Regions from separate parts of the Pseudoxanthomonas sp. OG2 genome, predicted to be linked through region 2. Evidence: predicted binding sites of a transcription regulator. Region 2 holds the regulator's gene; the other holds the start of a gene.

Region 1 (12,093 bases), on a different contig from region 2:
GTCCAGCATCTTCACGTAACCGCCCAGCGGGATGGCGGCGATCGCGAACTCGGTGCCGTGGCGGTTCCGGCGCGACCATAGCGGGCGGCCGAAACCGACCGAAAAGCGCAGTACCTTGACCCCACAACGACGGGCCACCCAGTAGTGGCCGAACTCATGGAACGTGACCAGCACGCCGATGGCGACGATCATCCACAGCAGGGAACCCAGCACCTCGCTCATCGGAACCGCTCACGGGTTGTGAAAGGGCACTCAAGCACGGGCGGCACGACCTGCGATGGTGGTTTCGGTGATGCGTCGGGCCCGTGCATCGGCTTCCAGCAGCGCCTCCAGTGAATCCGCGGGCGCGGCAGGCAGCGCGGCGAGGGCTTCCTCGACCAGCGCGGGAATGGATAGGAAACGGATTTTGCCCTGAAGAAAGGCTGAAACGGCCACTTCGTTGGCCGCGTTCAGGACCGCGGGTGCGGTGCCGCCGGCATCCAGCGCTTCGCAGGCCAGCCGCAGGCAAGGGAAGGCGTCGGTATCCGGGGCCTCGAAGTCCAGCCGTCCGTGGGCCAGCAAATCCAGGCCGGCGACGCCCGAGTCGATCCGATCCGGCCAGCCCAGGCCCACCGCCAGCGCGGTCCGCATGTCCGGCAGGCCCAGTTGCGCGAGGGTAGAGCCGTCCACGAATTCCACCAGCGAGTGCACCAGGCTCTGCGGATGGACCAGCACGCCCAGCCGGTCCCCGGACAGGCCGAACAGGTGATGCGCCTCGATCAGTTCCAGGCCCTTGTTCATCAGGGTCGCCGAGTCGACCGAGATTTTCGGTCCCATCGACCACTTCGGGTGCGCGACCGCCTGTGCCGGCGTGACCCCGGCCAGCTCGGCACGGCCACGGCCGCGGAACGGCCCGCCGGAAGCGGTCAGCACGATGCGGCGAACGTCGTCCTTAGCCTGGCGTGAACGCAGGCACTGGAAGATCGCGTTGTGCTCGCTGTCGATGGGAATGATTTCGGCGCCGGCGGCGTCGCAGGCGCGGGTCATCAGTTCGCCGGCCAGGACCAGCGACTCCTTGTTCGCCAGCAGCAGGCGCTTGCCCGCGCGCGCGGCGGCCAGGGTCGAGGAAAGGCCGGCCGCGCCGACGATGGCGGCCACCACGGTGTCGCATTCCCCGTCGGCAGCCAGGCGATCCAGCGCGGCCATGCCGGCGTGGGCCTCGGTGGCCAGCCCGCGTTCGCGCAGGCCGTCGCGCAGGGCGGGATAAAGATCATCGCGGGCGATGACCGCATGGCGCGGCTGGTGGCGCTGGCACAGTTCGAGCAGCGCTTCCACCTGGCTGCCGGCGGCCAGCACCGTCGCCTGCAGGCGCTGCGGGTGGCGCGCGATCACGTCCAGCGCCGAGGCGCCGATGGAACCGGTGGCGCCCAACACCGCCACCCGCTGGAGCGTGCTGCCGGTTGCCATGTCAGAACCCGAACAGTTCCTTGCCCAGCGCGAAAATCGGCAGCGCGGCCAGCACGCCGTCGACACGGTCGAGCACGCCGCCATGGCCCGGGATGACGTCGCCTGAGTCCTTGGCGCCGACGTGGCGCTTGAGCAGGCTTTCGAACAGGTCGCCCACCACCGAGAACAGCACGGTCGCCACCGAGACGATCAGCACGTAGGGCAGCTCGACCAGGCCGGCACCGGCAAAGAACGTGCCGGCCGCGGCGACCAGCAGGCCGGCCACGATGCCGCCGAACACGCCCTCGATGGTCTTGTTGGGACTGATGCGGGGCGCCAGCTTGCGGCTGAACAGGCGGCCGCCGAAATGGCGGCCGGCGAAGTAGGCGCCGCTGTCGGCGGCCCAGACGATCGCCAGGGCCACGAACAGCCAGCGATGGCCGTAGGGCTGGCCGGCATGGATCAGGCAGAGCGCGCACCAGGCCGGCACGATCGCCAGGGTTCCGGCGGCCAGCTTGAAACCGCGGGCCCAGGTCTCGTGATCCGAGGCGAAATCGAAGAAGCGCAACCACAGCAGCGCCAGCACCCACCAGAACACGCCCAGCAGGGAGACCAGCCGCAACGGGACCAGGTCCGGCGAGCCGGCCGAAGCCCAGACCAGCAGCACCATCAGCAGCAGGTTGGCGAGCAGCAGCAGCGTGCGCGGCAGGGTGTCGTCGATTTCCGCCAGCTTGAACCATTCCCACAGGCCGACCAGGAACACCAGCGCGGCCAGCGCCGACAGCCAGGGCGTGGACAGCAGTAGGATCGCCGCGATGGCGATCGGCGCCATCGTCAATGCCGCGATCACGCGGACCTTGGTGCCGCCGGGATTGCTCATGCGGAAGTGTTCTCCGTCGCGCTCTGCGCGATCTGGGCGCTGGTCAGGCCGAAGCGGCGCTCGCGGCCGGCATAGTCGTCCAGCGCGCGTTGCAGGGTCGCCGCGTCCATGTCCGGCCACAGCTGTTCGGTGAACCAGAGTTCGGTATACGCCAGTTGCCACAGCAGGAAGTTGCTGACCCGATGGTCGCCGCCGGTGCGGATGAACAGATCCGGCGGCGGCAGATCGGCCAGCGCGACGCAGCGGCCCATCGCCGCCTCGTCGATGTCCTCGGGCCGCAGCCGGCCGGCCGCGACCTCGGTGGCCAGCGCGCGTGCGGCCTGGGCGATGTCCTGGCGGCCGCCGTAGCTGGCGGCGATGACCAGGGTCAGCCGGGCATTGGCGCCGGTTTGCGCCTCGGCGGCTTCCATGCGTTGCCGGATCGCCGGCGGGAAGCGTCCGCGCTCGCCGATGAAACGCACCCGCACGCCGCGCCGGTCGAGTTCGTCGACTTCGCGGTCCAGCGCGTTGAGGAACAGCTTCATCAGCGCGCCGACCTCTTCCTCCGGCCGGCCCCAGTTCTCGCTGGAGAAGGCGAACAGGGTCAGCGCCTCGATCCCGCGCTCCAGGCAGAAGTCGATGCACACGTTCACCGCGCGGGCGCCGGCGCGATGGCCGATCACGCGCGGACGCCGGCGGCGTTCCGCCCAGCGTCCGTTGCCGTCCATGATGACGGCCAGATGACGTGGAATACCGGGTCTGGCGGTGGACATGGCAGTCCTCAGACCGCCATCAATTCCTGTTCCTTGGCCTTGACCACGTCGTCCACGTCCTTGATCGACTTGTCGGTCAGCTTCTGGATCTCTTCTTCCGCGCGACGCTCCTCGTCCTCCGTGATCTGCTTGTCCTTCAGCAGATCCTTGACCTGCTGGTTGGCGTCACGGCGGATGTTGCGGATCGCGACCTTGGTGTCCTCGCCTTCGCCATGCACGACCTTGGACAGTTCGCGGCGGCGCTCCTCGGTGAGCGCGGGCAGGTTGAGGCGGATGGTGGTGCCGGCGGTGTTCGGGGTCAGGCCCAGGTCGGAGGCCAGGATGGCCTTCTCGACCGCGCCGACGATCTGCTTTTCCCACGGGGTGATGGTCAGCGAGCGCGCGTCGGAGACGGCGACGGTGGCGACCTGGCTCAGCGGCACATCGGAACCGTAGTAGTTGACCTTCAGGTGTTCGACCAGGGCGGTGGAGGCGCGGCCGGTACGCACCTTGACCAGGGTGTGACGCAAGGCGTCGATGCTCTTGGTCATGCGCGCCTGCGCGTCTTTCTTGATGTCGTTGAGCATCAGCGGTTCCGTGGCAATTCTTAAACGCCCGATTATAGGCGTTCCTGGCACCTTTGCGGACGTTCCGGCCCCGGGGCCGGGCTGGGCTCAATGCGAATGGTGCGGCGCGGCATCGTGCAGGTCGTGCCCGCACTGGCTGCCGCGCTCGATCTGCAGGGTCGCGTGGTTGATGCCGAACCGGTGGTCCAGCGCGTGCAGGGTGGCATCGATGAAGGCGTCGTGATCCTCGCCCTCCGGCCGCACCAGGTGTGCGGTGAGGGCGATTTCGCCGGCACCCAGCGGCCAGATGTGCAGGTGATGGACCGCCTGCACGCCGGGCTGGCCGGCCAGGAAGGCCTGGACCTGGGCCTGGTCGATGCTGGGCGGGACCGCGTCCATGGCCGCGTTGAAGCTGTCGCGCAGCAGGCCGAAGGTGCCGATTGCGATGACCACGCCGATCAGCAGGGCGGTCAGCGGGTCGAGCCAGGCCCAGCCGAACGCCAGCATGCCCAGACCGGCGACCACCGCCGCGAGCGAGACCGCCGCGTCCGCCATCAGGTGCAGGAAGGCGCCACGCTTGTTCAGGTCATGCGCGTGGCCATCCCGGACCAGCCAGGCGGCGCCCAAATTGATGGCGATGCCGATGGCGGCGACCACGATCACCGGGGTGGCGGGAATCGCCGGAGGCGCGCTGAAGCGGCGGATCGCCTCCCAGCCCAGCGCGCCGGAGAACACCATCAGCAGGACCGAGTTGGCGAGCGGGGAAAGCAGGGTGGCGCGGCGCCATCCGTAGGTGTGGCTGCTGGTCGGGGGACGGCGCGCCAGCGCCGCCGCCGCCCAGGCCAGGCCGAGTCCGAGGACGTCGCCCAGGTTGTGCAGGGCGTCGGACAGGAGCGCCAGCGAATTGGTGTAGAAGCCGTAGCCCGCCTCCAGGGCGGTGTAGGCCAGGTTGATCAGGGTGACCAGCGCGAAGGTGCGGGTGGCCGAACCGTGCGAGTGGCCGTGCGAGCCGTGTGAATGTCCCATGCCGCACAGGGTGCCGCGTGGATGCCGCGGACACTATTACAGCAAGGGGATTCGGGATTCGGGATTCGGGATGGGACGGGCAGCTCAGCCGCGGCCCTTCACCAGGGTGCCGATGTTTTCGCCGCGCAGGATGCGCATCAGGTTGCCGGGGACCGACAGGTCGTAGATGCGCAGCGGCACATCGCTGTCGCGGCAGAGCGCGAACGCGGCGGTATCCATCACCTGCAGATCGCGGGCGATGACCTCGTCGTAGGTCAGTTGCTCGTAGCGCTGGGCGTCGGCGTGCTTGCTCGGATCCTTGTCGTAGACGCCATCGACCTTGGTGGCCTTCAGCAGCAGATCCGCGCCGATCTCGATCGCGCGCAGCGCGGCGCCGGAATCGGTGGTGAAGAACGGATTGCCGGTGCCGGCGGCGAAGATCGCGATGCGGCCCTTTTCCAGGTGGCGGACGGCACGGCGGCGGATGTAGTCCTCGCACACGTCGTTGATCTTGATCGCGCTCATCACCCGGACCTTGGCGCCCAGTTTTTCCAGGGCGTCCTGCATCGCCAGCGCGTTGATCACGGTGGCCAGCATGCCCATCTGGTCGCCGGTCACCCGATCCATGCCGCCGGCGGCCAGGCCGGCGCCGCGGAAGATGTTGCCGCCGCCGATGACCAGGCCGATTTCGGCGCCCGCGTCGCGGGCCTCGATGATTTCACGTGCGATCCGCCCGATCACGACCGGGTCGATGCCGTAGTCCTCGGACCCCATCAGCGCCTCGCCGGAAAGTTTGAGCAGGATGCGGCGATAGGCGAGGGGTGCGGTCATGGGGGCTCTCGGCGAAGGGGCAAACGCCGCAATTCTAGCCGAGCCGAGCGGGGCCGTCAGGCGCAATCGCGCGATCGCGCCTGACGGGAGCCGGCACGGTCGCGCGCGGTTCAGTCCTCGACGAGCCCGGCCACGACCCGGTTGCGCCCCTCGCGCTTGGCGCCATACAGGGCCTCGTCGGCGGCCTGCAGCAGCTGATCGACGTGGGCGAACTGTTCCAGCGCGCCATGCGTGGCCAGTCCGGCGGAGAAGGTCACGTGCAGGGGACGTCCATCCACCCGGGTCATCGGCGCCTGCCCGACCTCGGCCAGGATCCGGCGCATCACGCCCAGCGCCGCGCGCTCGTCGGTGCCGGGCAGGACAATCAGGAATTCCTCGCCGCCATAGCGGGCGACGATGTCGCTGCCGCGCAGATGCTGCTGCAGGGTGGAGGCGAAGCTGCGCAGCACCTGGTCGCCGACCAGGTGGCCCCAGCCGTCGTTGATCTTCTTGAAATCGTCCAGGTCGACGAAGGCGATGGACAGGGGCCAGCCGTGCCGCGAGGAGGTTTCGAATTCCTTCTCCAGCACGCTTTCCAACTGGGCGCGGTTGTAGACGCCGGTAAGCGGATCCCGCCGCGCCTCCTCGGCCAGGCGCCGGGCACGATGTTCGAATTCGTCCGCGTCCTTGCGCGCGCGCGCGGCGTCCTGGATCTCGCGCAGGTTCCGCAGCACCAGCAGTTCGCGCGCCTCCTGCAGGAGCGCGGCGATGCGGCGCGGCTGGGTGATGCGCACTTCGAACATGGTGGCGATTTCGGGCAGCATCTTGCCAATCTGCTCGATGACGCCATCCACGGCGACCACGTCCAGCGACAGGTGACTGTGCGCGGCATCGATGGCGCGCAGGCGAGCGGCGTCGGCGTCCTCCTCGATCCACAGATCCGCGAGGAAGCCGGAAACGGCCACGCAGGCGTCAAAAGGCGTGGGGACGCGTTTCGACTCGCTGGATCCGATGGCGTCCTGCAGCAGCGGGGGCAGGTTCCAGTGGCGGGCCATCCAGTGCCCGACTTCGGCGTGATCGCAGCCGAACTGTTCGCGCTCGCGTTCCAGCAGGCTGGCGTTGTCCGGGCTGGCCGCCAACAGCGGCGCATAGGTTTTGCGATCCAGTTGCAGCAGGCCGAGGATGCCGATGTCCTGCAGCAACCCCGCGAGCATCAGCTCTTCGAGCCGGCGCTGGCCGGTCCGTTCGCCCAGCAGGCGGCTGGCGAGCGCGGCGATCACGCTGCGCCGCCAGACCTTCTCTTCGCATTGCGCGTCGGCATGGTGACGCGAGCGCATTCCCGAAGCGAGCGAGAAACCGAGCGCGAGGGTCAGGGTGGCATTGAGACCCAGCAGGGTGAGTGCCTGGCTCAGGTTCTCCACCCGCCGGCGGCTGGCGTAGAGCGGCGAGTTGGCGATGCGCAGCATGCGGGCTGTCAGCGCCGCGTCCAGGCCGATGGTGTCGGCCGCGGTGGCCATCACGACGTCGGGATCCCGCGCAAGCGCGAGGATCCGCAGTGCCACCCCCGGCGGAGAGGGCAGATCGCGGCAGCAAGATAGCTTGGCTTCGAATTCGGCTCGCATCGCGCGCGGCTGGACCTTGTCGTATGGCGGCGGCGTTCCTGCCACCCTCGCCTCGCTATCGGCCGGCACGCGCGGAAGTTTAGCGGTCCGCGAAATCCCGCCGACGAACGGCGAAAGCGCGGCTGGAAGCGGTCTCGAACGTAGTTCTGAAAAACGAAAAAGCCGCGGTTTCCCGCGGCTTTTCCGATTCCTTCCGAGAAGGAAATCAGGCCAGGCCGGCCTGCTTCATCACTTCGGCGGCGTAGTCTTCGACCACCTTCTCGATGCCTTCGCCCACGGCCAGGCGCTGGCTGCTGACGACTTCGGCGCCGGCGGCCTTCAGCACCGCCTCGACGGTCTGGTTGGTGTCCAGCACGTACGGCTGGCCGTACAGGGTGACCTCGTTGACGATCTTGGCGATCTTGCCGCTGATGATCTTCTCCAGGATCTCGGCCGGCTTGGCCTTGTCCTTGTCGGACATCTTGGCCAGCTCGATTTCCTTTTCCTTGGCGACGAAGTCGGCCGGCACGTCGGACGCCTTGATGTACGGCGGGTTCATCGCCGCCACGTGCATCGCCAGGCCGCGGGCCAGTTCGGCGTCGCCGCCCTTGACCTCGATCAGCACGCCGATGCGGCCGCCGTGCACGTAGGCCGCGACGTTGTTGCTGCTGTCGGCGCGGACCAGGCGACGGACCTGCACGTTCTCGCCGACCTTGGAGATGACGGCGGCGCGGGCTTCCTCGACGGTTTCACCAGACGGGAACTTGGCGGTCTTCAGGGCTTCGACATCGGCGGCGCCGGAGGCCAGGGCGACCTGGGCGACGGTGTCGGTGAAGCCGACGAAGTTACCGTCCTTGGCGACGAAGTCGGTTTCGGAGTTGATTTCCACCAGCACGGCCTTGCCGCCGTCCTGGGCGACCGCGATGCGGCCTTCGGCGGCCACGCGGCCGGCCTTCTTGTCGGCCTTGGCCAGGCCGGACTTGCGCAGCCATTCGGCGGCCACGTCGATGTCGCCGTTGTTCTCGGTGAGCGCCTTCTTGCACTCCATCATGCCGGCGCCGGTGCGCTCGCGCAGTTCCTTGACCAGGGAAGCGGTGATTTCCACGGGATTACCTCAGATTTCGGATTTCGTTGGGCGGGCAGGGAGCCCGCCGACGGATTGAACAAGGCGGGCCATGGCCCGCCTGCAGGCATCGGATGCCGCCGCGCACTGTGGCGCGGCGGCATTGCAGCGCGATTACTCGGCAGCGGCGGCTTCGTCGGCCTTCTTGCCAGCCTTCTTGGCCGGGGCGCGGCGGCCCTTGCCTTCCTCGTCCGATTCCACGAACTCTTCCTCGCGGACGGTCGCGGCGTTCGGCGAAGCGGCCTTGCCTTCCAGCACGGCGTCGGCGGCGGCGCGGGCGTACAGCTGCACGGCGCGGATGGCGTCGTCGTTGCCGGGGATGGCGTAGTCGACCAGGGCCGGGTCGTAGTTCGAGTCGACCACCGCGATCACCGGGATGCCGAGCTTCTTGGCTTCCTTGATGGCGATGTCTTCATGGCCGATGTCGATGACGAACAGGGCGTCCGGCAGGCGGTTCATGTCCTTGATGCCGCCCAGCGAGGCTTCCAGCTTGTCGCGCTCGCGGCGCAGGCCCAGCACTTCGTGCTTGACCAGCTTCTCGAAGGTGCCATCGGTTTCGGCGGCTTCCAGTTCCTTCAGGCGGGCGACCGACTTCTTCACGGTGGCGAAGTTGGTCAGGGTGCCGCCCAGCCAGCGCTGGGTCATGTACGGCATGCCGCAGCGCTCGGCTTCTTCCTTGATGGCTTCGCGCGCGCTGCGCTTGGTGCCGACGAACAGCACGGTGCCGCGCTTCTGGGCCACGCCCGAGAGGAAGTTCATCGCGTCGTTGAACAGCGGAACGGTCTTCTCGAGGTTGATGATGTGGATCTTGCCGCGGGCACCGAAGATGTACGGCGCCATCTTGGGATTCCAGTAGCGGGTCTGGTGGCCGAAATGGACGCCGGCTTCCAGCATCTGGCGCATGGTGACTTGGGGCATTGCTTGAACTCCATGAACGTGGAACCGGCCGCCGGAAATGGGATGGCGGTTGCCCGCGAGGGCAGGGTTCCGGGGTTGGGCCTCCCTGCGGCTTCCGTGTCCGAACCTTCGACCCTAAGGGAATGATCCCAAAGGAGTTTTCAGGCACCCCGGCACGGAGGTTGGCAGCAGGTGTGGATTCGCCGGTGACGCCCGGCGTGGGCAGCCTGGACGGACGGGTCCGGCCAAGCTGCGGAAGTATAGCGGGAACAATGAGTTGCCGGCAACAAGCCCCCTGCCGGGCGCTCAAAGGGGGGCGAAATCGGCGATAATCCCGGCCATGGCCATCACCCTCAAGACCCCCGAAGAACTCGAGCAGATGCGCGTCGCCGGCCGGCTGGCCGCCGAGGTCCTGCAAATCGTCGCGCCGCACGTGAAGCCGGGCGTGACCACCGCCGAACTGGACCGCATCTGCCACGATCATATCGTCAACGTGCAGAAAGCCATCCCGGCCAACATCGGCTACGGCGGCGGCCACGGGCGGATTCCGTTCCCGTCCACGGTGTGCACCTCGGTCAACAACGTCATCTGCCACGGCATGCCCAGCGAGGGCAAGGTGCTGAAGGACGGCGACATCCTGAACATCGACGTGACCGTCATCAAGGATGGCTGGCATGGCGACACCAGCCGCATGTACTTCGTCGGCACCCCTTCGGTGATGGCGAAGCGGCTGGTGGATACCACCCGCGAGGCGATGTTCCGCGGCATCAGGGCGGTCCGTCCGGGCGCGACCCTGGGCGACATCGGCCACGCCATCCAGCAGTTCGCCGAGGCCGAGCGCTTCAGCGTGGTGCGCGAGTACTGCGGCCACGGCATCGGCAAGGTCTACCACGACGAGCCGCAGGTGCTGCATTACGGCCGCCCGGGCGACGGCGTGGTGCTGAAGCCGGGCATGACCTTCACCATCGAGCCGATGATCAACGAGGGCACCCGCTTCTCCAAGGTGCTGCCCGATGGCTGGACCGTGGTCACCAAGGACCGCAAGCTCTCGGCGCAATGGGAGCACACCGTGGCGGTGACCGAGGACGGCGTCGAGATCCTGACCCGCCTGCCGGGCGACGACAACGACCTGTGAGCAGTCCCCAGGCCGCGACTGATTCATTGCCGCGGCTGACCGGGATCGGCCCGGGAATCGCGGATGACGCGGCCTGGTCGGCCGCCGCCCGCGCCGCGCTCGGCCACAACGACGCGCGGCTGGGCAAGCGCTTCGACCACGGCGACGGCATGGACCGGATCCTCGCGCTGCGCGCGCGCGGCGTGGATCACCTGCTGCGGGACGCCTGGCAGCGCTGCTTCCCCGCCGACAGCCTGATGGCGTTGTTCGCGGTAGGCGGCTACGGCCGTGGTGAACTGTTCCCGCAGTCGGACGTGGACCTGCTGGTGCTGGCCGAAGCGCCGGCGCAGGCGCGATACCACGAGGCGCTGGCGCGTTTCTTCGCGCTGCTGTGGGATGCCGGCCTGCCGATCAGCCATGCGGTGCGTTCGGCCGTCGAGTGCACCGAGGCCGCCGCCGACCAGACCGTGCTGACCGCGCTCATCGAGGCGCGGCCGGTGGTGGCCGAACCGGTCGACGAGGCGCGCCTGATCGATGCGGTGTCGGCGGCAAGGGTCTGGCCCGCGCGCGATTTCTTCCTCGCCAAGCGCGAGGAAATGAGTGCCCGCCATGCGCGCTTCGGCGATACCTCCGAAAACCTGGAACCGAACATCAAGGATGGCCCGGGTGGTCTGCGCGATCTGCACACGCTGGGCTGGATGGCGCTGCGTACCTTCGGCGTGCGGGATCTGGAACCGCTGGTCGGCATGGGCCAGTTGGGACCCGACGAGGCGGCCGCGCTGGCACGCGAGCGCCGCGCGCTGGGCCGCCTGCGCCACGGCCTGCACCTGATCGCCGGTCGTCCCGAGGAACGCCTGCGCTTCGATTTCCAGAAAGCGCTCGCGCAGCGCCTGGGCTTCGTCGACGACGCCGAGAACCTGGGCGTCGAGAAGATGATGCAGGGCTTCTACCGCAGCGCCGCGATTGTCCGTCGCATCAGCGATCGGCTGCTGCAGCGGTTCGAGGAACAGTTCGACGGCGAGGCGTTGCCGGAGCCGCTGGACGACGCGTTCGCGCTGCGCCGCGGCTACCTGGCCGCGCGGGATCCGGCCTGGCCACAGGATGACGTGTCGCAGGTATTTGCCCTGTTCGCGATGTGGGCCGCGCAGCCGCAGGTGCGCGGACTGCATTCGCTCACCGCGCGCGCGCTGGCCGAGTCATTGCCGAAATTGACCGCGTATCCGGCTGCGACGGGCGCCCAGCGCGATGCCTTCATGGGCCTGCTGCGCGGGCCGCGCGCAGTGGAAACGTTGACCCGGATGGCGCGGTTGGGCGTGCTGGGCCAGTGGCTGCCCGCGTTCGCCCGGGTGTCCGGGCGCATGCAGTTCGATCTGTTCCATGTCTACACCGTGGACCAGCACACCCTGATGGTGTTGAAGAACCTGGCCACGTTCTCTTCCGGCCGCGCGGACGAACGCTTCTCCATCGCCCATGAGGTCTGGCCGCGCCTGCGCAAGCCGGAACTGCTGCTGCTGGGCGGCCTGTTCCACGACATCGCCAAGGGCCGCGGCGGTGATCATTCCGAACTCGGGGCGGTCGATGCGCGGGAGTTCTGCGCCGCGCATGGCCTGAGCGCCTCCGACACCGATCTGGTGGCCTGGCTGGTGGAACAGCACCTGCGCATGTCGGTGACCGCGCAGAAGCAGGACATTTCCGATCCGGACGTCATCCACGCGTTCGCACGCCTGATTGGCGATCGCGAGCGGCTCGATTACCTGTACCTGCTGACCTGCGCCGACATCGCCGGCACCAGCCCCAAGCTGTGGAATGCCTGGAAGGATCGGCTGCTGGCGGATCTCTACTTCGCCACCCGCCGGGTGCTGCGCGAGGGTCTGGAACATCCGGTCGACGTCGACGCGCGGCTGGCCGAGGCGCGCGAATCGGTGCGGGTGCTGCTGCGCC
Region 2 (12,093 bases):
TGCTGATGACCACGATGCTGCGGCTGGCGCTCAACGTGGCCTCCACCCGCGTGGTGCTGTTGCACGGCCAGGACGGCCATGGCGCGGCCGGCAAGGTCATCGAGGCGTTCGGCGAATTCGTGGTCGGCGGCAATTTCGCGGTCGGCCTGGTGGTGTTCGCGATCCTGACCATCATCAACTTCGTGGTCATCACCAAGGGCGCCGGGCGCATCTCGGAAGTGTCGGCGCGCTTCATCCTCGACGCGATGCCCGGCAAGCAGATGGCGATCGACGCCGACCTCAACGCCGGCCTGCTGACCCGCGAGGAAGCCAAGGCCCGGCGCGAGGAAGTGCGCGAGGAAGCCGACTTCTACGGCGCGATGGACGGCGCCAGCAAGTTCATCCGCGGCGACGCCATCGCCGGCATCCTGATCCTCTTCATCAACCTGGTCGGCGGCCTGGCGATCGGCGTGCTCCAGCACGGCCTGCCGGTCGGCGAGGCGGCCAAGATCTATACCCTGCTGTCGATCGGCGACGGCCTGGTGGCGCAGTTGCCGGCGCTGCTGGTGTCCTCGGCGGTGGCGATGCTGGTCACCCGCGCCTCGCGCGCGCAGGACATGGGCAACGCGATGGTTGGCCAGGTGTTCGGCCAGCACAAGGCGCTGGCGGTGGCCGCCAGCCTGATCGGCGTGGTCGGGCTGGTCCCGGGCATGCCCAATGTCGTGTTTTTGACGCTGGCCGCGGTGCTGGGCTACATCGCCTGGAAGCTGTGGAAGAAACAGCAGCCCGGCGCCGGCGGCGAAAGCGCCGCGGGCGCCGATCCCGCCCTGCCCGCGCCGTCCAACCCGCAGGCCGAACTGACCTGGGATGAAGTGCGTCCGGTGGACCCGCTGGGCCTGGAAGTCGGCTACCGGCTGATTCCGCTGGTGGACAAGGCCCAGGGCGGCGAACTGATGTCGCGGATCAAGGCGGTGCGCCGCAAGCTCACCCAGGATCTGGGCTTCCTGATTCCGCCGGTGCATATCCGCGACAACCTGGAACTGCCGTCCAACGGCTACCGCCTGCTGGTGCATGGCGTGCCGGTGGCCACCGCCGAGATTCATCCGGATCGCGAACTGGCGCTGGATCCCGGCGGCGCGTTCGGCACCCTCGACGGCATTCCAGGGCGCGACCCCGCGTTCGGCCTGGACGCCACCTGGATCACGCCGGGCCAGCATGCGATGGCCGAATCGCTGGGCTACACCGTGGTCGATGCCTCGACCGTGGTCGCCACCCACCTGTCGCACCTGGTGCGCGAGCACGCGCCGGAACTGCTGGGGCACGAGGAGGTGCAGCAACTGCTCGCCAACCTCGGCAAGACCGCGCCCAAGCTGGTCGAGGATCTGACGCCCAAGACGCTCACCCTGTCCACGGTCGTGCGGGTGCTGCAGAACCTGCTGATCGAGCGCGTGCCGATCCGCCAGTTGCGCCGGATCGTCGAGGCGCTGGTCGAGTTCGGTCCGCAGAACCCGGATCCGGCCGCGCTCACCGCCGCCGTGCGTACCTCGCTGGGTCGTTTCATCGTCCAGGAAATCTCCGGCATGGCGCCGGAGCTTCCCGTCTACACCCTGGCGCCACAACTGGAACGTGTCTTGCAGGACAGCGTGCAGGGCACCGGCGCCGCGCTGGAACCCGGCCTGGCCGAACGGCTCCACCAGAGCCTGGCCGACTGCGTCGCCCAGCAGGACGCGCGCAGCGAGCCGGCGGTGGTGCTGGTCCCCGGCGGCGTCCGCGCCGCGCTGGCCCGGCTGGTCCGCCACAGCGTCCCCACGCTGTCGGTCCTGTCCTACAGCGAAGTCCCGGAGGACAAGCGGTTGAAGCTGGTGGGGACGATTAGTTGAGGCGACGGGATTGGGGATTGGGGATTCGCAAAAGCGGGTTCATGACGGGGATGCAGCGATGAAGACGAACACGACACGACCTAGATATCCAATCACCTCGAACGGCTTGCCGTCGCCTTGCTTTACCCAATCCCGAATCCCGTATCCCCAATCCCGGCCTCTCAAATGAAAATCAAACGTTTCGTCGCTCCCGACATGCGCACCGCCTTCGCGCTGGTCCGGCAGGAACAGGGGCCGGATGCGGTGATCCTGTCCAATCGCATGACCGACGACGGCGTCGAGATCGTGGCGGCCTCCAACTACGACGAGACGCTGGTGCAGCGCACGCTGGAGGCAATGCGTCCGGCCGAACCGGCGCCTTCGTTCGCGCGCGCCGCGCCGTCCGCATCCGCATCCGTGTCCGCCGAACCACGCGCCGCCGCCAACCGCCAGGCGACGGAGATGTCGCCGGCCGAAGCGGCTGCGGCCTACTTCAACCGGGTCGCCGCGGCGGCGCCCATCGAATCGCGCGTGGCCGAGGAGTCGCGCGCCCCGGTCGAGCCGCCGTCGGCGTTCATCGCGCCGGCGCCCTCGTTCGCGCGGGAAATTCCGGCCGAGCCGTCCGCGCCCGCCGCCTTCGCGCTGGATCCGATGTCGTTCGCCGCGCGCCTGGCCGCGAGCCTGCCGGCGGTGCCGGCGGAACTGTCCACGGCGGCGCCGGCCCCCGCCACGCCCGTCGCCGCTCCGCAGCCGGAAGCCGTCGCGCCGGTGCTGAGCGTGGTCGCCGACAACGGCGCGCGCGCCCGCGCCGAGGACGAGCAACTGGTGCAGATGCGCGCCGAACTGGCGGCGATGCGCGAGATGATCGAAGGCGAGATGCACCGCCTCACCGACGAACGCCTGCGCGGTTCGCCGGTGCGCGCGCAGGCGATGGAACTGATGGACGACTACGGCTTCGACGCCGGCATCACCCGCGACGTTGCCCTGCAGATTCCCGCCGATACCGAACTGCATCGCGGGCGCGGCCTGATGCTGGGCCTGCTCTCGCGCCGGCTGCCGATCCTGCCGGTGGATCCGCTGGAACAGGGCGGCGTGATCGCCCTGGTCGGCCCGACCGGCGCCGGCAAGACCACCACCATCGCCAAGCTGGCCGCGGCCTATGCCGATCGCCACAACCCGCGCGACGTGGCCCTGGTCACCACCGACACCGTGCGCGTCGGCGGCCGCGAACAGTTGCACAGCTACGGCCGCCAGCTCGGCATCGCCGTGCACGAGGCCGACAGCGACGTGCGCCTGGCGCAGACCCTGGAACGCCTGCGCGACTACAAGCTGGTGCTGATCGACACCGCCGGCATGGGCCAGCGCGATCGCAACCTGGTCGGCCAGCTCAACTGGCTGCGCGCCGCCGGGCAGGTGCATACCCTGCTGGTGCTGCCGGCCAATTCGCACTTCGGCGACCTGGACGAGGTGGTCCGCCGCTTCAGCGGCGCCCAGCCGCACGGCGTGGTGCTGACCAAGGTGGACGAGACCGGCCGGCTCGGCAGCGCGCTGTCGGTGATCGTCGATCACCAGTTGCCGATGGCCTGGATCACCGACGGACAGCGCGTGCCCGAAGACCTGCACCGCGCCAGCGCGCCCAACCTGGTGCTGCGCCTGGACCAGCTGCGCCGCGAAGCCGACGAACCCAGCCACGCGGAGGCCATCCATGTCGCATGAACACCTGCTGCAGACCAACCCGCGCAGCACGCCGCCGCTGACCGGCGCCTTCCATCCGGTCCGCGTGATCGCGGTGACCGGCGGCAAGGGCGGCGTGGGCAAGACCAACGTGTCGGTCAACCTGGCCGCCTCGCTGGCCGAGATGGGCAAGCGGACCCTGCTGATGGACGCCGACCTGGGCCTGGCCAACGTCGACGTGCTGCTGGGCCTGGCGCCGAAATACACATTGGCGGATCTGGTCGCCGAACGCTGCCAGTTGGAGGACGTGCTGCTGGAAGGACCGGACGGCCTGCTGATCGTGCCGGCCTCGTCGGGTTTCCGGCACATGGCCGAACTCTCGCCGGCCGAACACGTCGGCCTGGTCAACGTGTTCTCGGAACTGCAGCGCGCCCTGGACGTGATGGTGGTGGATACCGCCGCCGGCATCACCGACAGCGTACTGACCTTCTGCCAGGCCGCGCAGGACACGGTGGTGGTGGTGTGTGACGAGCCGGCCTCGATCACCGACGCCTATGCGCTGATCAAGGTGCTCTCGCGCGAGCGCGGCGTGGACCGCGTGCACGTCATCGCCAACATGGTCCGCGACCCCAACGAGGGCCGCAAGCTGTACGAGAAGCTGGCCCGCGTGTGCGAACGTTTCCTCGGCGACGTCGCCCTGCACTATCTGGGGGCGGTGCCGCAGGACGACTGGCTGCGCCGCGCGGTGCAGCGCCAGCAGGCGGTGGTGAAGGCGTATCCGGGCAGTCCGTCGGCGCGCGCCATCAACGAGATCGCCCGGGTCACCGCACGCTGGCAGCCGCCTTCCGGCGCCCGGGGCAATGTCGAGTTCTTCGTCGAACGCATGATCAACCGGAGCGTGCCAGCATGAACACCGGCGCCGCCCAATACCGTGCCGTCCAGAAAGCGGCGGCCACCGACTTCGTCACGGTGCACGCGGACCTGGTCCGCCGCATCGCCCATCACCTGGCCGCGCGCCTGCCCGCCAGCGTGGAGATCGACGATCTGATCCAGGCCGGCATGATTGGCCTGCTGGAAGCCTCGCGCAGCTACGACGCCGAACAGGGCGCCTCGTTCGAGACCTTCGCCTCGATCCGCATCCGCGGTTCGATGATCGACGAGATCCGCCGCGGCGACTGGGTGCCGCGCTCGGTGCACCGGCGGGCCCGCCAGGCCGCCGCCACCGTGCGCGAAATCGAACAGCGCACCGGCCGCGCCGCCATCGCCACCGAGGTCGCGTCGGCGATGGAGATGCCGCTGCCCGAATACCTGCGCTTGCTGGAGGACGCCGCCCGCGGCCAGGTGCTGAGCCTGGAATCGCACATCGAGGACCATGGCGAACCGCAGACCGTGGTCACCGGCGGCCCCAACCCGCAGCAACAACTCGAGCGCAGCGAGTTCCGCCAGTCGCTGATCAAGGCCATCGGCCAGCTCCCCGAGCGCGAACAGCTGGTCCTGTCCATGTACTACGAACAGGAACTCAACCTCAAGGAAATCGGCGCCGTCCTCGGCGTCAGCGAATCCCGCGTCTGCCAGATCCACGGCCAGGCCATGCTGCGCCTGCGTGGTCGGCTGAATGTGTTCGAGAGCGTGGATGCCGGGTTGGAGGATTAGGCCGGGATTGGGGAGTCGGGATTGGGGATTCGCAAGAGCCTTTTGCTTTTGCCTCCCCCTTTGAAAAAGGGGGATTGAGGGGGATTTGCTTTGGGCGCCAACAGCAAGCGCTTCTCAACAGCCGAATGGCTGGTCAATCCCCCGTCGCCCGCTCCGCGGGCGCCCGCCCCCTTTTCGCTTTTAACAGCCGCATGGCTGGTCAAGGGGCTCTTTCAATCCCCAATCCCGAATCCCCAATCCCGGCCCCAGCCAATCCCGGCCCAAAAGTTTCCCCGCCACCTGCCGATAAGGCTCTCGAGCCCCCTCTACCCTGCTGCACCCGGAGCCCTTCGTGACAGCCAACAAGAACATGCGGATCCTGATCGTGGACGACTTCTCGACGATGCGCCGCATCATCAAGAACCTCCTCAACGATCTGGGCTACACCAATACCGCCGAGGCCGACGACGGCTCCAGCGCGCTGACCGCGCTGGCCCAGGGCAGTTTCGACTTCGTGGTGACCGACTGGAACATGCCGGGCATGACCGGCATCGAACTGCTCAAGGCCATCCGCGCCGACGATCGCTTCAAGACCCTGCCGGTGCTGATGGTCACCGCCGAGGCCAAGCGCGAGCAGATCATCGAAGCCGCCCAGAACGGCGTGAACGGCTACATCATCAAGCCGTTCACCGCGCAGACCCTGGAAGAGAAACTCGGCAAGATTTTCGAGCGCCTCGGAGCCGCCGCCTGATGGCTGCGGTCATGGAAGCCGGCAGCGCCCGCGCCGCGCTGGTCGAGCGCCTGCAGCACGCGCTGGACGCACTGGAACAGGGCGACGAGGCCGGCTGGCGGCGCGAGCTGGACACCATCGCCGCCTGGCGCACGCAGCCGATGATGCAGGGACTGGGCCGGCTGGCCCGCGAACTGGCGCAGACGCTGGGCGAGCTGCCGCCGACCCACGGTGCCGGCGATCTCGACGACGCCTGCGCGCGCCTGGATCACGTGGTCGCGATGACCGAACAGGCCAGCCACAAGACCCTGGATCTGGCCGAGCAGTGCCGCGGCCTGGCCGACCAGCTCAAGACGACCGCGCTCAGCGCCGAGCAGACCCAGCTGGTGGACCAGATCCGTTCCGGACTGTCGGAAATGGCGCTGGCGCAGAGCTACCAGGATCTCACCGGCCAGATCATCCGCCGCGTCGCCGGCATCGTCCGCCGCGTGCACGAGGGATTCGGCGAACTGGGCCTGCCGCCGCCGGAAAGGAAGAAGGACGACGGCCTGGCCGGTCCCGCGGTGGCGGGCCTGGACAAGGCGGCGTTCTCGCAGGACGACGCCGACGATCTGCTGTCGGGGCTCGGGCTCTAGCCGTCCGCCCACGCATCCCCGCCGATACCGAGCCAGCCATGTCCGCCGTCACGCCCGAAATCGCCGCCGACTTTCTCATCGAGGCCCAGGAAATCCTGGATCGCCTCGGCGAGCAGCTGGTGACGCTGGAACAGGATCCCGGCGACAGCGAACAGCTCAACGCCGTGTTCCGTGGTTTCCATACGCTCAAGGGCGGCGCCGGTTTCCTCGGCATCCAGGCGATGGTGAACCTGTGCCACGCCGCCGAGGAAGCGCTGGGCATGGTCCGCGCCGGCAAGGCGACCCTGGAAGCGGATCATTTCGACGCCGCCCAGCAGTCGCTGGACTGGCTGCAGCGCATGCTCGACGCGGTCGCCGCCGGCGAGGAGCCGCCGCACGCGCCGGCCACGCTGATCGCCCAGTTCGACGTCGATGCCGCGCCCGCGCCGGTCCGCGCTCCGGTGGCCACGCCCGCCGCCGGCGGGAATGATCTGATCACCGACGACGAGTTCGAGGCCCTGCTCGATCAACTGCATGGCGGCGCCACACCGCCTGCCACGGCCGTCGCGCCGGCGGGCGGAGATCTGATCAGCGAGGACGAATTCGAGGCCCTGCTGGATCAACTGCACGGCGGCGCCGTGCCCGGCGCCGCGACCGCCCGCCCTGCGCCCGCTGCCGCGCCCCAGTCCGCGCCGGTACGCCCGCCCGCGCCCGCGCCCGCCCCGGCCTCACCGGTCCGTCCGGCGCGCGCCAGCGAGGCCGAGCAGACCATCCGGGTGGACACCAAGCGGCTGGACGCGATCGTCAATCTGGTCGGCGAACTGGTGCTGTCGCGCAATCGCCTGAAGACCCTGCGCGCACGCCTGCGCGACGAGGAACTGGATCGCGCGGTCAGCGGCCTGGACATCGCCACCGCGCGCTTGCAGAACGCGGTCATGCGCACCCGCATGCAGCCGGTGGGCAAGGTGTTCTCGCGCTTCCCCAAGGTCGCCCGCGACGTCGCCCGCTCGCTCAAGAAGGAAGTCGATCTGGAGCTGATCGGCGCCGATACCGAGCTGGATCGCAACCTCGTCGAGGCCTTGTCCGATCCGCTCGTGCACCTGGTCCGCAACGCCATCGACCACGGCATCGAGCTGCCCGACCTGCGCGAGGCCACGGGCAAGCCGCGCAGCGGCCAGGTACGGCTGGCGGCGCAGCAGGAAGGCGACTACGTCACCATCGAGATCCGCGACGACGGCGCCGGCATCGATCCGGAGCGGCTGCGCGACAAGGCGCTGGAAAAGGGCCTGATCGAACCGGAAGCCGCCGCCCGCCTGTCGCACGACGAATGCCTGCAGCTGATCTTCCTGCCGGGCTTCTCGACCAAGACCGAGATCACCGACATCTCCGGCCGCGGCGTCGGCATGGACGTGGTGCAGTCGCGCATCCGCGAACTCAGTGGACAGATCCAGATCCATTCGCAGCTCGGCCGTGGCAGCCGCTTCCTGATCCGGGTGCCGCTGACCCTGGCGATCCTGCCGACCCTGCTGGTGCAGGCCGGTGATCCGGTCTACGCGCTGCCGCTGGCGCGGGTGATGGAAGTGCTGCACGCGCCGGCCTCCAGCCTGCGCTGGTTCGACGGCCAGGCCGTGCTGGATCGGCAGTCCACCACCCTGCCGCTGGTGGATCTGCGGCGCTGGCTGGGCGTGGAGGCGGTCAAGGCGCCGCTGCTGACCATCGTGGTGCTGCAGATGGGCGACCAGCGCTTCGGCCTGGTCGTGGACCAGGTGCGCGGGCGCGAGGAAGTGGTGATCAAGCCGCTGCCGCGCGCGGTGCGCGGCCTGCGCGGCTATGCCGGCGCGACCCTGATCGGCGATGGCCGCATGGCGCTGATCCTGGACGTCGACGGCCTGCGCGAAGCGGCCGCGTGAATCCGCGCCACCCGCTCCCTTCCCCCGCTCGCGGGGGAAGGTGCCCGAAGGGCGGATGGGGGCAACACGCCCCCCGTAAAGCGGAACACGCTTCGCTGCTTTTCACACACACGAATGCCGCCCCGAAGGAACAGACCGGTCACGGACTCGCGGATTCGTTGCGATGGCAGGAGCTCACGGCCGGAGGCCGCTCCTACCTGGTCCGGCATTGCGGCAAACCTGAAACAAACCGGTAGGAGCGGCCTCCGGCCGCGAGCCCTTCCGCCCCTCAACCGAAAGCCGAACAGACCCCGCTAGCGCACCCGTCCCCCAACCCGCCAACTCAAGTCCGGACCGCCAGCGCCGATACCACTGCATATGGACATCTTCAGCCTCATCGGTCTCATCCTCGCCCTGGTCGCCCTGGTCGGCGGCAGCATCCTCAAGGGTGCCGGCGTGTCGTCGCTGTGGTCCTCGGCGGCTTTCGTCATCGTCATCCTCGGCACCGTCGCGGCCATCCTGGTGCATACGCCGCCGGCGGTGTTCAAGCGCGCGGTGTCGATTGCGCGCTGGGTGATCCGCCCACCGGGCGCCGATCACGACGGGCTCGTCGCGCAGATCGTCGAGTGGAGCAACATCGCCCGCAAGCAGGGCCTGCTGGGGCTGGAGCCGCTGGTCAACGAACAGAGCGATCCGTTCCTGAAGAAGGGCCTGCAGATGCTGGTCGACGGGCTGGAACCGGAGGCCATCCGGCACATGCTGGAAATCGACCTCAACAGCCAGGAGCACCAGGATCTGGCCGCGGCCAAGGTGTTCGAAGCGATGGGCGTGTATGCACCGACGCTGGGCATCATCGGCGCCGTGTTCGGCCTGATAGCGGTGATGAAGAACCTGGCCGACCCGAGCAAGCTGGGCCACGGCATCGCCGCTGCGTTCACCGCCACCATCTACGGCATCGCCTCGGCCAACCTGTTCTTCCTGCCGGTCGCCAGCAAACTCAAGAGCGTGATCGGCGGACAGAGCCGCGAGCGCGAAATGATCATCGAAGGCCTGATCGCGATTGCCCAGGGCGAGAACCCGCGCAACATCGAATCCAAGCTGGCCGGCTTCCTGCACTGATCGGGCACCCGCATGGCACGCCGGAAATCCCACGAGGAACACGTCAACCACGAGGCCTGGGCCATTCCCTACGCCGATCTGATGACGTTGCTGCTGGCCTTCTTCGTGGTCATGTACGCCATCTCCACCCTCAACGAGGGCAAGTACCGGGTGATGGCCGACGCGCTCACCGCCGCGTTCGGCGGCGCGCCGCGCACGATCAATCCGGTCCAGGTCGGCAACCACCAGCTGCAGGGCGCCGATTTCGATCGCCCCTCGCCGATCAAGTCCGGCGCCAAGCAGGGCCCCTCCGCCCCTTCGCCGGCACCCAACGTGACCCTGCTGGCGGCAATGGCCTCGCAGATGAACATGAGCGTGGACGCCAAGGGCATGCAGAACGCCCACCAGCAACTCGACGCCATCGCCGACAACATCGAGAAGGCGCTGGCGCCGCTGGTCGACCAGAAGCTGGTGGTGGTGCGCCGCGCCGAACTCTGGCTGGAAGTGCAGATCAACAGCGACATCCTGTTCGCCACCGGCTCGGCCGCCCTGGAACCGGCCGCGCAGAGCACCGTGTCCAGCCTGGCCGACGTGCTGGCCGGCGTGCCCAACGGCGTGCGCGTGGAAGGCTACACCGACGACCGTCCGATCCGGACCTACCAGTTCCCATCCAACTGGGAACTGTCGGCGGCGCGCGCGGCCAGCGTGGTGCACCTGTTCGTGCGCGACGGCATTCCGCCGGAACGACTGGCGATGATCGGCTACGGCGAGTTCCGTCCGATCGGCGACAACGCCACCGTGGAAGGCCGCAACAGCAACCGCCGGGTATTGCTGGTGATCCTGGCCAGCGAGGGCGAACACGCGCCGGGCGGATCGCTGCCGGCGATCGCCGCCGCACCCGCACTGCCGGCGATCGCGCCGGCCCAGGCCGAAACATTGACGCCCGCGACGGCCGCCGACGCCGACGCGATGGCGCCCACCCTTGAAGGAGGATCCAACTGATGCGCGTGTGGGCAATCGCCAACCAGAAGGGCGGCGTGGGCAAGACCACCACCACCCTGGCGCTGGGCCGTGGCCTGGCGATGCGCGGCCAGCGCGTCCTGCTGATGGATCTGGATCCGCACTCCTCGCTGACCCGCGCCTTCGGCCTGCCCGCCGAGCCGGCACCGGCCGGCGTGCTGGATCTGTTCGACCAGCCGACCGCGGAGCTGGGCCCGCTGGTGCGCGAAACCGGCATCGACAATCTGTCCTTCGTCGCCGCGCAGACCGCGCTGGCCACGCTGGAACGCCGCAGCGCCACCCAGCCCGGACTGGGCATGGCGCTGGCCAACGCGCTGGCGCGCGGCGGCCAGGACTACGACTACGTGCTGTTCGACTGCCCGCCCACGCTCGGCCTGCTGATGGTCAACGCGCTGGCTGCGGCCGATCGCGTGATCATCCCGACCCAGACCGAACCGCTGGCGCTGCATGGCCTCAATGGCATGTGCCGGACCGTGGACATGATCGAACGCTCGCGCCGCCGTCCGCTGCCGGCCTCGGTCCTGCCCACCCTGCACGACAAGCGCACCCGCACCGGCAACGACACCCTGCGGCAGATGCAGGAGACCCATGGCGATCGCGTGTGGGACGACGCCATTCCCAACGACACCCGCATCTGCAGCGTCGATGAACTGGTCAAGCCGCTGTCGGCCGGCCAGTACCCGGGCCGCGGCCTGTCCGCGTACCGCCGCGCGCTCGAGTGGCTGCTGGGCTGCGATCGCGTGCAGATGGAGCAGGCCGCGTGAACGCGCAACCGGCGCTGGACGACTATCTGAGGGATCTGCTGGGCGGCGACGTCGCGCCCGCGATTGCCCCGGCCGTCGCCGCGCCGGCTCCGCCGCAGCCGTTCCTGGCGGTGGTGAATGCACCGGTGCCCGCGCAGGCGGACATCGCGTCGCCGGACATGCCTGCTGGCGTGCCCGCCGTGGTGGCGGAGCTTTCGACGGCCGGCGTGCCACACGATGACGCCGGGGCATTCGATCCGACGCACGAGGAAGTCCTGGAACGCCTGTTGGCGACCACCCGCGGCATCGCCGTGGCCGACGATCCCGACGCCATCCTCGCCCTCCAGCAGGTCGAAGCCGCGCCGGCGATGATTGCACCGGCGACTGCCACCGAGCGCGCGCCCATGATCGTCGAAACCGTGCCTGTCGAGACCGCGGCCATCGAACCTGTCTCCATCGAATCCGAACCGCTCGAAACCCCGTCCGTGGACAGCACACCGGCGGCAGCACCGCCCGCGATGGCGCCGATGGCCGCGGCGGATCTGATTACCGACGACGAATTCGAGGCGCTGCTGGACCAGTTGCACGGCGGCGCGGCGCCCGGCGCACAGGCGCCCGCCGGTGCCGCGACGGCGCAGGCCGAGCCGACTCCGCCCGCGCCAATGTCCGTCGCCGCGGCACCCGCGCCGGCCACCGTTCCGTCCCGACCGGCGCCACCGCCTCCCGCGCGTCCCGCATCTTCGTCGCCCGCCATCCCCGCCTACGCCAAGCCGGTGTTCGACATGCTGCAGAGACAACGCGACGACGAGGACAACGCCCCGGCCAGTTCGCCGCACGGCGAGCGCCGGCGCGCCA

Evidence for each region. The regulator FliA, encoded in region 2, starts transcription of late flagellar genes. The targets are predictions, from matches to a motif close to TAAAGTTTNNCNNNCNNNGGCCGATAA.
Region 1: FHW78_RS16540 (GGDEF domain-containing protein) is a predicted target of FliA. The motif match lies at 7,095-7,121, and genes of this name have one in related genera.

Annotation. Positions count from the first base shown of each region.
Region 1 is NZ_JACHYM010000002.1:740,534-752,626, reverse strand. Features, by position in the region: gene rseP (RIP metalloprotease RseP) at 1-222, opposite strand, end outside; gene FHW78_RS16570 (1-deoxy-D-xylulose-5-phosphate reductoisomerase) at 253-1,446, opposite strand; gene FHW78_RS16565 (phosphatidate cytidylyltransferase) at 1,448-2,305, opposite strand; gene uppS (polyprenyl diphosphate synthase) at 2,302-3,057, opposite strand; gene frr (ribosome recycling factor) at 3,066-3,623, opposite strand; gene FHW78_RS16550 (cation diffusion facilitator family transporter) at 3,711-4,628, opposite strand; gene pyrH (UMP kinase) at 4,713-5,438, opposite strand; gene FHW78_RS16540 (GGDEF domain-containing protein) at 5,549-7,039, opposite strand; gene tsf (translation elongation factor Ts) at 7,245-8,123, opposite strand; gene rpsB (30S ribosomal protein S2) at 8,256-9,059, opposite strand; gene map (type I methionyl aminopeptidase) at 9,379-10,173, shown strand; gene glnD ([protein-PII] uridylyltransferase) at 10,095-12,093, shown strand, end outside.
Region 2 is NZ_JACHYM010000001.1:416,582-428,674, forward strand. Features, by position in the region: gene flhA (flagellar biosynthesis protein FlhA) at 1-1,859, shown strand, start outside; gene flhF (flagellar biosynthesis protein FlhF) at 2,025-3,554, shown strand; partial or broken gene FHW78_RS01865 (MinD/ParA family protein) at 3,610-4,422, shown strand; gene FHW78_RS01870 (RNA polymerase sigma factor FliA) at 4,419-5,165, shown strand; gene cheY (chemotaxis response regulator CheY) at 5,515-5,895, shown strand; gene FHW78_RS01880 (protein phosphatase CheZ) at 5,895-6,509, shown strand; gene FHW78_RS01885 (chemotaxis protein CheA) at 6,548-8,398, shown strand; gene FHW78_RS01890 (flagellar motor protein) at 8,756-9,496, shown strand; gene motD (flagellar motor protein MotD) at 9,509-10,477, shown strand; gene FHW78_RS01900 (ParA family protein) at 10,477-11,259, shown strand; gene FHW78_RS01905 (chemotaxis protein CheW) at 11,256-12,093, shown strand, end outside.